DNA from 2 places in the Anaeroglomus insulsum genome. Region 2 is predicted to be linked to the other one. Evidence: riboswitches for the same ligand, from Rfam matches in the RefSeq annotation. Region 2 holds a riboswitch; the other holds the start of a gene.
The links. A riboswitch is a leader RNA that binds a small molecule or an ion and turns the genes downstream of it on or off. The one in region 2 is predicted to bind cobalamin.
Positions count from the first base shown of each region.

Region 1 (5,090 bases), on a different contig from region 2:
TGCAACTGCTGATTAAGAGCTACCAGGCGTTCGGGATTACGCTGGTCATTTTTGGGGTGTCGCTGGCCGGCTTGTATTTCACCTGGCTGCGGCATATCGGGGAACAAGCGGACAAGTAATCTATATGGCTTGTGAGGCGTGCGAACGGAACAGCTTATTTCAAGTCATACAGACTGTTGTCTGGTGAGAGAAATCCAATCTGGATGCGATTACAGGCATTGTATGCATCCAGTGTCTGTCGGCCAATCGGATCGGTATTGTTGTATAACGTGCTCCAGGGCTGGGCGTGCCCGTCGCAGAACGCGACGTTCGTTTTGCCGCGATGGCGAAATCCCTGGGTGCCTGCGACTCGGCCCGGGTCACTGAAGCTGGCATCGCGCGGGTTGGAAAAAGGAGCCCGCATAAACTTGTTTGCACCGGAACTGAATTCACCATCTCCAAAAAGGGCTGTTCGTGCAGGGCTGGCAACCTCGGTCGTTCGAGCGGAATTGACTGGGGTGATAGTCTCATTCATTCCGATATAGCTGGTGTTATAATTATAGCCGGTGTAAGGGTCTGCAAACCAGTTGTCCTCACGTTTGAATACGGGGCACTGCTGCACTTTTTCCGTGGTATGAGCCATCCATAACAGGCCCGGCTCTACGCATTCGACGGCAGGATTCTGCCCCCAGTCCTTCCAGGTTGTGAAATCCCAACAGTAATAATAGCGTATCTGACGGATTTTCACCGTGTAATACGCCAACGGGTAATGGTCCTTGTATAGACTGGCGTACTGATGAGCAGCGATCGCCATTTGCCGGAGATTATTGAGACAATAGACGCTCTGGGCCTGTTGGCGGGCTGCCCGCAATGACGGCAGAACAATCAAAAGCATGCCGGCTATCACGGCCATCACTGTCAGCAGTTCGATCAGTGTAAATGCGCGATTCCGGACTGACGATTTCATCGCTGACAATCCCATGTACATTCCAGCCAGTGACAGGCCATGGTTGCCAAATCGTCCAGAGAGGTTGATTGATTCCATCGCAACGCCAGCAAGTGGAGATCATGCAGATTGACTGTACAATCCTGGTTCAGGTCACCTTTGGGAAACGGATGTTTCCAGTCTCCACAGGCACTGACATCGGAAACGGCATCGATGTCCGCGGAACCGCCGCCAGGTTTGTCGTCGATGCGCACATAGCGAATCCACTTCAGTCCGGTTTCTGGATCTTGGGGGAGCGTTTCAAACAGACCGATATCATACCCCGTTCCGCCGGCGGAATGGCCGTAATATCGGCACTGTTGGGCCAGAGAAAACCCGTCAAAGCTGGCAAAAGACAATGATGGGTCCAGGGGAAATGTCGGATTAGTCGGTTTGCCCCACCACTGATTCCAGAGGCCCAGATCAGGGTCTGGATGATTGGGGTCATATATCCGTCCGAGTGTGGGGGCAAACGCATCACAGAAGGGGCCATCAGGATCATGACTGCTAAGCCGGATAAAATGTGTGTTGCCGGCCATAAATTCCGGATCGGTTGTGAAGCTGTACCATGTCTGCCCATCCTGGCTGACGGATACAATTCCCGGTTCGGTAAAGCCCGCCGGCCCGATAGTCGTCAGGTCCGGATTTCCATTGCTCCAGCCGGCTCCGCTTCCAATAACCTGGAAGGAGTTACCAAAGACGATGAAATCAATACCGTAGGGATTGTTCAGGTCATCGCGAACGGGATGGTTGAAGGCCAGGATGAGATATCCTTTTTCGCCCAGGAATGTCAGTTCGTGTGCACGGAAAGCCGGATAGATTGGGTTGACTGGCACCGGTTTATCTTCGGGAATGTACCAGTCGTCGCCGGTGGTATCGACTGTTGGCCGGCCGAGGGCGTTATAGGGATTGTTGAAGGTCTGGCCGGACAACCAGTCTTTTGCCGAGCCGACCGGAAAATAGTCAATGACCTCCACTGCAAAATCGTTGGCATCAAAGACATAATCGGCATATCCATCAGCCTGACAAATGGATACCGGCAGCAGTAAAATTGCCATACTTCCAAATAAAGCAACAGATTTCATGGGTCCTCCGAAAACGAATGCCGCGGACCCGATTTCAAGGTCCGCGGCGGTGTTGATGAGTTAACGTTTTTTTCTGATCAGCAGTCCACCCAGGCCCAGCAGCAGTATCTCTGCAGGCTCCGGGACCACATGGACAACGCCGATCCCAAGACCCGCAGGCAGTCTGAAATCAAAGCCTCCGGTGCCGGTTGTCAGCCAGTTATCCAGAATCGGATTACCGAGGCTGTCGAGAAAAGAACCGTTGCCGGGGATATCCACCAACCGCACATACTGAATATTGCTGAGGTTGATTAGTCCTGCCGTTACCCAATAATGGTTAAGCAGATCATCCAAATCAAAAGGGGTTCCATAGCCGGCAGCATGTTTTCCGGCTAGATTATATACATTGGTCATGTCGTACCCGGCAAACGCTCCACTGCCGGCCAAAGCGGCGGTATTGGTCGATATCGATGGGAATCGTGCAAAATGGATTCCATCTGTCGATACTTCGACATAGGCCAGTTCGGCAAACAGCCCGTTGGCACCACCGAATGTAAATCCATTTTCGAAAACGGCAAAGTCGGCACCAATATCGTTTCGGATGCCGGTTGGAAAAGTGACGGTGATATACCCGGGTGAGTCGCCGTTGGCAATTTGACCGGCATCGAGATCGCCCAGACAGTTATAACCTGTGGTTGAAATGGCAGTGCTGCCGCGAGGTGCAAAATAGGTTTTTTCGGCTACAATCTTGTTTGCCCATTCAATAAATAAGGGGCTGTCCTTTGGTATAGCGGCATCGATAGGATGAGTTGTGTCCGTCGGGCCTGAATAAACGCCTGCATACAAGACTGTATTCAGAGCCAAAACGGTGATAAACAAGCTGCTCCATGGTGAAACAAACTTCAACATAAAAATCTCCTGATAAGCGAAAGTGTTAGATTAGCGTTTTTTCAATAGTAGTCCGCCCAGGCCCAGCAACAGCAAGGTTGCCGGCTCGGGGATGTTTGCAAACGGCACATTCAGCGGGTAGTCGTCCCACGTTTTTCCATCGGGATAGTTGCCAAACCATAGGATTGCGTTAATTCCATACAGGTATCCGTTCTGAAGCAATTGCTCGTTATAACCGGCCATATTCGCATCCCATTGTCCCAGTTTTGTCCAGTCACTGCTTATGGCACCCCACAGGGCATACGGATCGGGGGTACTGGCCAGGTTCCAGCTGCCTTCTTCGGTGTGTCGATGAAATTCGGTCCCATCAAAGTAGGCAATGTTGTACAGAAAGGCGCCGCCATAACCCGAGGTGACGGTAAAAATGCCAGCATTGTGAAATGCGTTGAGCATGTCGGATTCATACGCCGTGCCGTCCCAGCGAAAACCAAAAGCATGAGATTCGGTGTGATATGGTCCGCCCATAAAATTCCAGTCCACCACCAGCAGGGTTTCATGGATACCGCTGCCTGCCCAGGCGTCCACCTCAATCCAGGCATTTTGGAAAAAATAAGGAGTAGCTGTTGACAGGCTGCCGAGATACAATACGATCAAAATACAAGATAGATTTTTCATCATGAGTCTCCTCAAGTCGTTTGATTTCATTTTAGTTTAATCATATTGAAACGATGTTGCCGTAAGGGATATCGAACATACTCCTTTCCGACGCCGTATTTTGTTGCTCTTTTGGCCCCGATGCGGACAGACCGACTCTGTTGTATTGTGAATTCACGAGTTTTTGATACAATGAAAAGGGTCAAAAAAACCTTCGGGTCTCTTCAGGGCGTTGGTGCTACAACTGCCGGCGCCTTTGATTATTCAGTTATAGTGTTCCGGGGTCATTCAACGGTGCTTTATCCCGATTTGACCGGGCTGTACCGATAAAATAAAAAACCGCTGTTCGTATGCAGAGAACAACGGTTATAATGAATTTCAGCCATATTCCTTGCGGTTCTGACAAACCGGAGGAACAGTGATTCATTGCTGTTCTTGACGCGAGAACACAATTCTAATTTCCTTACACGCACAGATGTTCTGACTGTCGTTCTGCCGGACAGCGCCTTCCCATCGGTTAAGACAGTGGCACAGGCTGCCGGGTTCCCGGACAAAGCCGGGATGAACGATCACAGCGGCGCGACCGTTGCGGATTTTCACCGCATTCCCTTTGCGTATAATACATCCTGGATTGTTAAAGAGCGGGCATAGAATAGCACTGAGAATCTATCCCGTCAACGGGAAAATGAAAAGAGCACAATAGCGTTATTGGCTGTACTGATTTAATCGTATTATGCTGAGGAGCACTTATTTACTGCCGCAGGATTGCCGGATAATCAGTTCGGTCTTAACCATGATGTCGCGTGCGGGTGTCTGGCTGTGTTCGATTCGGTCAATCATGGTTCGGACGGATTCGTGAGCCAGAGCCTCGGCCGGCTGGCGAATGGTCGTCAGCGGAACCGGCAGCAGTTTATTCATCGGCAGGTCGTCAAACCCGACGATTCGAACATCTTGGGGGACTTTAAGCCCATGACGCAGACAATACAGCATGACGTCGGCAGCGGTGGAATCATTTACACAGACAAATGCCTCCGTTTTCCCGGATTTGACCAGCTCGAGTATGTTTTGCCCCTCGATACAGTTGCCTTCCAGCAGGCGTTTGCTGTCGAAGCTGTGAAACTGGCGGGGCTGGACGTGTAGGCCCTGTTCTTCCATGGCTGCTCGAAAGCCCCGCATGCGGTCGTTAATTGCGGTGGTCAGGGCTGGGCCGCAGACAAAATCAATTTTTCTGCATCCGAGTTTGAGCAGGTGATTCGTCAATACCAGGGAAGATTGTTCATTATTAATGCCAACGATATCGTACTTGCTGCGATGATAACTGTCGCTAATGTCGCGATCCAGCAGAACCAGCGCAATTCCGGCCTTGTCAAATGCATTGGCCAATTCTTCATTGATGGACATTTTGTCCGACACTTCCAGGGGGGTAAAAAAGACCCCGGCGACATGTGAGTCAATGAGCCGCTGGGCGATTTTTTTAGAGTATTCAATGTAGTCTGTATCTTTATACTCTGGTATATCAT
Region 1 is NZ_JBOGCL010000001.1:120,818-125,907, reverse strand. Features, by position in the region: gene ACQ9LF_RS00455 (sodium:solute symporter family transporter) at 1-119, shown strand, start outside; gene ACQ9LF_RS00450 (DUF1559 family PulG-like putative transporter) at 155-946, opposite strand; gene ACQ9LF_RS00445 (hypothetical protein) at 943-2,022, opposite strand; gene ACQ9LF_RS00440 (PEP-CTERM sorting domain-containing protein) at 2,110-2,937, opposite strand; gene ACQ9LF_RS00435 (PEP-CTERM sorting domain-containing protein) at 2,968-3,594, opposite strand; cobalamin riboswitch at 4,023-4,231, opposite strand; gene ACQ9LF_RS00430 (GntR family transcriptional regulator) at 4,318-5,090, opposite strand, start outside.
Region 1: linked by a shared signal. The riboswitch ahead of ACQ9LF_RS00435 (PEP-CTERM sorting domain-containing protein) and the one ahead of ACQ9LF_RS11855 (PEP-CTERM sorting domain-containing protein) in region 2 are both predicted to bind cobalamin.

Region 2 (5,090 bases):
TCAATTCGTATCGGACCTTGTTCGAATCCAAAAAGGACAGTAACGCCATAATGCCACCTCCCTTTCGATAAACCTGTTCCAACAGATACATTGTTATTATTATAGCCCCCCTGCCGCAACCAGTCAAACATTGAATTTGAACCGCCTTAATCCAGGCGTTCAGCCACCGCCACAACCGCCGCAAAAACCGCTTTGGCACCAGCCTGACGCAGCGTGACAGCACATTCCTTCAGCGTGGCACCACTGGTACTAATATCATCCACCAGACATACAGTTTTCCCCTCAAACGGGTGGCCTTGACGAACCGCAAACGCACCTTTGACATTTTTACGACGCGCAGCATCGTCTTCCAGTTCCCACTGGTGACAAGTATAACGCATTCGGACCAGATCGGTCGATATTGTCGAACAAAATCGTCGTAATTGCCGGGCCAGCAGAAAAGATTGGTTAAACCCCCGTTCCAGCCGGCGACGCCAATGCAAAGGTACTGGAACTAATATATCTATTTTGTCGGAAAATCCGGATGCCTCAAATGCCCCCTGAATGATTGGACCCAAATACTCTATATTTTCGGTTTGGTCTTGAAATTTTAATCCCCGCAACAAATTTTTCAACACGCCCGTATAGAATCCTGCACGGCACAGGCCGTCATATTCCAGTGCTTCCTCCAGGCATCCGCCGCATCGATTGGCTACCAGTCCATATCGTGTCACTGTCCGGCCGCAGCGGCGGCAATAGTCACATCCCACCGCCGTGGACAGTTCCTGCCAGCAGGCCAGACATAAACCTCCTGCGTCTTCTTCAATGGGGGTTGAGCAGGCATGGCACAGGGCAGGCCAGATCAATTGATGCATCGTCCGCCACAGCCCCAGCATCGGGCGCACCAGACAATTCCTTCCGGATTGTAGCAGCTCCTTATCCATGCCTGAATTGTATAAAACAGGCACACGCTTGTGAAGAGGCAACTACCGTAAATCGTATGCAGAATTAGCTTCCGATAGAAATCCTATGGGAGTCTGCGGATTCTGCTGGTTGTGCTGCCGGATAAGGTCACTGGTTCCATCGGAATCCGTACCTTCAAACAGCTCTGACTGGGATGCCACACTCCCATCACACCAGGCCACATTGGTATTCCGATTGTGTCGATACCCCTGTGTCCCACCCCAGCGTCCGGAAAAATTCATATCCGTCTCCGACGGCAGCGGACTTCGCATGAATTTATTGGCCCCATTGAGCGTTTGACCGTCTCCGAACATCGCACACCCGGCCGGATATCGAATCTCATGATAGCGGATAGGCAGTACAACACCCTCATTCTGACCGTGCCCGATATAACTCGTGTTATAATTGTACCCGGTATAAGGATTAGCCGCCGTATTCGAATCCCCTTTAAATGACGGGCATTGCTGGACTTTTTCTATCATTGTCTCCTGCCAGAGCAAACCGGGCTGCACAACCACACCCTCACTGCTGCGGCATTCGGTAAAATCCCAGCAATATTGGGTTCGCTGGCCAGGCAACTTAACCGAATAATAGGCTATCGGCAGAAACCCCCGCTGATTTTCCGCATACACTACCGCCGCGATGTGCATCTGGCGAAGATTATTCTGACAATAAACCTCCCGACCCTGTTCTTTGGCCCGTGCCAGGGATGGCACCAAGACCCCCAGCATCAACGCGATAATCGCCATGACCACCAGCAGCTCAATCAGAGTAAAGGCTTTGGGCTTCATTGCTGACAGTTCCATGTACATACCAGCCAGTTTTCCGCCAACACTGCCAAATCCAGCAGATTGACCCGGCAGTCCTGATTGACATCGCCAGCCGGCAGCGGATGCTGATAGTCGCCGCATGCCGCTACATCCGACACCGCGTCGATTTCTCCGGCCAGCGGACTGACAGAGCTGAGCCGAATATATTGAATCCATCGCCGACCCGTCTGGTCATCAGCCCGCAACTGTTCAAAATCCCCCGGAGTCAGCCACCGTAAATCAAATCCAGTTCCGCCTGCTGAACCCTCATACAGTTCGATTGCCTGGGCCACAGTTAATCCTGAAAAATCCGACAGTTTCAAGTTCGGATTCACCGGCCGCAGCGGGTCCAGGGCTTGCCCCCAGGTTTTGCCCTCGTTATTCCATGCAAATCGATTGGTTGGAAACAAATTATCCGCAAACGGCCCGCTCGAAAACCCAAACCATGGACCATTGGGATCCTGGGCGACCTCGACTTTCACTTTTTCACCAATGATTGCTGCAGGGCTGCTGAGCCGAAGCCCCCCCATATCCGAATCCGGCCGGACCACACCCTGTGTGATAAATGCCGCATTGCCAAAAACAATAAAATCAATCCCATAGGGATTATTGATATCATCGGCTACACGGTGATCAAAGCCCAGCACGATGGAACTGCCTGGCCCCAGCGTTACCACGGTTCGCTCATTTTGTAGGTCGGTATTCCAGGCACCATAAACCAGCGAACAGGCAAAAGACGCAAAATAGACATCGTCATCATAAAGCCATGATGCCGGTTCCCCCAGCGCCGCTGACGGCTGGTCATAGGGATACATCCCAAACGGTCCTTTGGACTGTACCACGACCGTGGCAAAATCAGAACCGACCGCCGTCGCCGCAAGCACCAACCCTATTATCCATTCGTTTCGCACAATTTCTCAATTCTGTATAACAACAGGGCCGGCATCCCTGCCGACCCGCATTGAACGGTTATTTATTTGCGCCGCATCCAGACTACACCGATTCCCAGCAACGCCAGCGTCAGCGGTTCAGGGACAGCCATCTGCCCAGGCTGGCGATTCGGCATGGACCAGTCCGCCGGATAATCCGTCCACACCCAGCTATCCCAGCTTCCATCGGTCAACATTCGCCCCTGCACTCCGACCATGCTAAGGTTCCACTCGAAATTATTATCGCTGATAAAGTATGCCCAGCCAGTATTGGCCGAACCATAATCCATCTCCACACCTCCGGGGTATCCAAAATCATACACCCAGACACCCCAGCCGTAGTCCATATAGGACATCTCAAATACACCCGCGGCATCAATAGCCTGCAATGCATCCCAGGCCGTCGCCTGCCCGTCCCATTGATACTGGAACACAAAAACCGAACTGCCGTTAAAATCCAATGCGATATACGCTGTATTCGCACCCGAGCCTGCAGCATATTCTACTGGATTGGAATACGTCGGGGCCTGCATCGCAACCCCCTGAACCGAAATCAGTGACACCAGCAACAACATCCACATCTTTTTCATACACATCCTCTCATTGGTTCCGGCTTTCAAATAGCCGGAAGTCTTATTCTCATTTTTTTTTGACTTTGAAGCTGCCGCGGCGGACGGCAGATCTGTGCCCGCCGCGACAGACTGTTGGAAATAGCAATTTTCGGATACATTCTGGTTCGGCTGCCAACCTCCTGTTCTGCGTCGGTCTTTGACGCGAAGACCCGTAAATAAAACAAAAAAGCCGCCGCTCCCACGCAGGAAGCGACGGCTTTGTATTCAATTTCTAAAAGGGACAGAATCAGGCTCTTGGGCCCAATTGCCATTTTCCATCCGCACACGCCTTGTTCCTTCTCGCGAGAACAACGTTACGCAATTGCTTTCCGGCAGGTTTTCTGGCTTGTACCCTACCTCAAGGCTCCTTCCCATCCTGTGTTGGACAGTGGAATATTGCCTTTTGGATTTGCCTGGTTTTGGGCATCGGGTACATACAGCGGCGCGACCGCCACGGACTTTCACCGTGTTCCCTTTTTCATTCGGCCCGAATGGGCCAAACCGTAAAGCAGATTCAAATTTCCAAAGAGCTGATTGTATTATTAATCGCCGATGCAATGAATTGCAAGCAAAAAATTCACACGTGTTCCAACAGAAAATACCCTGTCATCATAGCTGCTTTGAAGCACCATCCCGCTGTTTTTACCGTGTGGACGTCCAGATTTCCATCGCACCTTAGACTCCCACGAATCCTAAATTCGACCTTGACGGATTAGCAACAAAAAGGTATTCTACTGAAATAATACAATCAAATAGTACTACCTCCGGACTTTGCAAAACCTGCCGGGTGGGTATGTTGGCCAACAAGTGAATGGAATTAGTGTAGTTTTGAGTAAAAAGGGATTACATTATCATTATATCACAGCCCTTTCGGACCTGAAAGACTTCCTGGACAAACTCCGACACGTATCCGCTGTGGCAGTGGATATTGAAGCCGATAGTTTTCATCATTATTATCCAAAAGTCTGCCTGATTCAGATGAGCTTTGATGGGGAAAACTATGTGATCGATCCCCTGGTCAAACTGGATATGAAGCCGGTATTTGAGGTTCTGGAGTCAAAGAATCTGATTTTTCATGATGCCGGCTACGATTTGCGGATGCTTCGACAAAGCTTTGGATTTGAACCTAAAGGCGAAATTTTCGATACCATGCTGGCCGGCAAACTGCTGCGGCTGGAATCCTTGAACCTGGCCGGGATGCTTCACCACGTTCTCCAGGTCACTATCAGCAAGGGCAGCCAGAAAGCCGACTGGTCCAAACGCCCCTTGCCCGTCCACCTGCTCGAATACGCCGCAATGGATACTCATTACCTGCTGGAACTGGCAACCCGGCTCGAAGGCATACTTCAGGAACAAAATCGTACCGGCTGGCACCAGCAGATGTGCCGTCGTTCTGTGCGAGCCGCAATAAACCATAAGCCCGATATCGACCCGGAACGTGACTGGCGTATCAAAGGCAGCAGTCTGTTGAATCGCCGACAGCTGGCTTTTCTGAAAGAGCTTTGGCTTTGGCGTGAAAAACAGGCCCAAAAAGCTGATTTGCCGCCATTTCGCATCCTGCACAATGAACGGCTCATCGACCTGGCCATTCAGGCCGACTCGCATATCAACCCGGATTTTCGTCTCTTGCTCAGCTCACTTAAACATTGTAAGGGGAAACGTCTGGATTGTCTTGAACAAGCTCTCCAGAAAGCCTTCGCGATGGAATCCTCCCAATGGCCCGCCAAAAAGGTACCAACCCGTCAGCCTAAACCAGACCCGGAATTCCTCAAACGCATTGACAAAATTCGCAATTGCTG
Region 2 is NZ_JBOGCL010000013.1:42,485-47,574, forward strand. Features, by position in the region: gene ACQ9LF_RS11835 (aminoacyl-tRNA deacylase) at 1-49, opposite strand, end outside; gene ACQ9LF_RS11840 (ComF family protein) at 147-875, opposite strand; gene ACQ9LF_RS11845 (type II secretion system protein) at 966-1,748, opposite strand; gene ACQ9LF_RS11850 (hypothetical protein) at 1,730-2,662, opposite strand; gene ACQ9LF_RS11855 (PEP-CTERM sorting domain-containing protein) at 2,725-3,270, opposite strand; cobalamin riboswitch at 3,606-3,812, opposite strand; gene ACQ9LF_RS11860 (ribonuclease D) at 4,120-5,090, shown strand, end outside.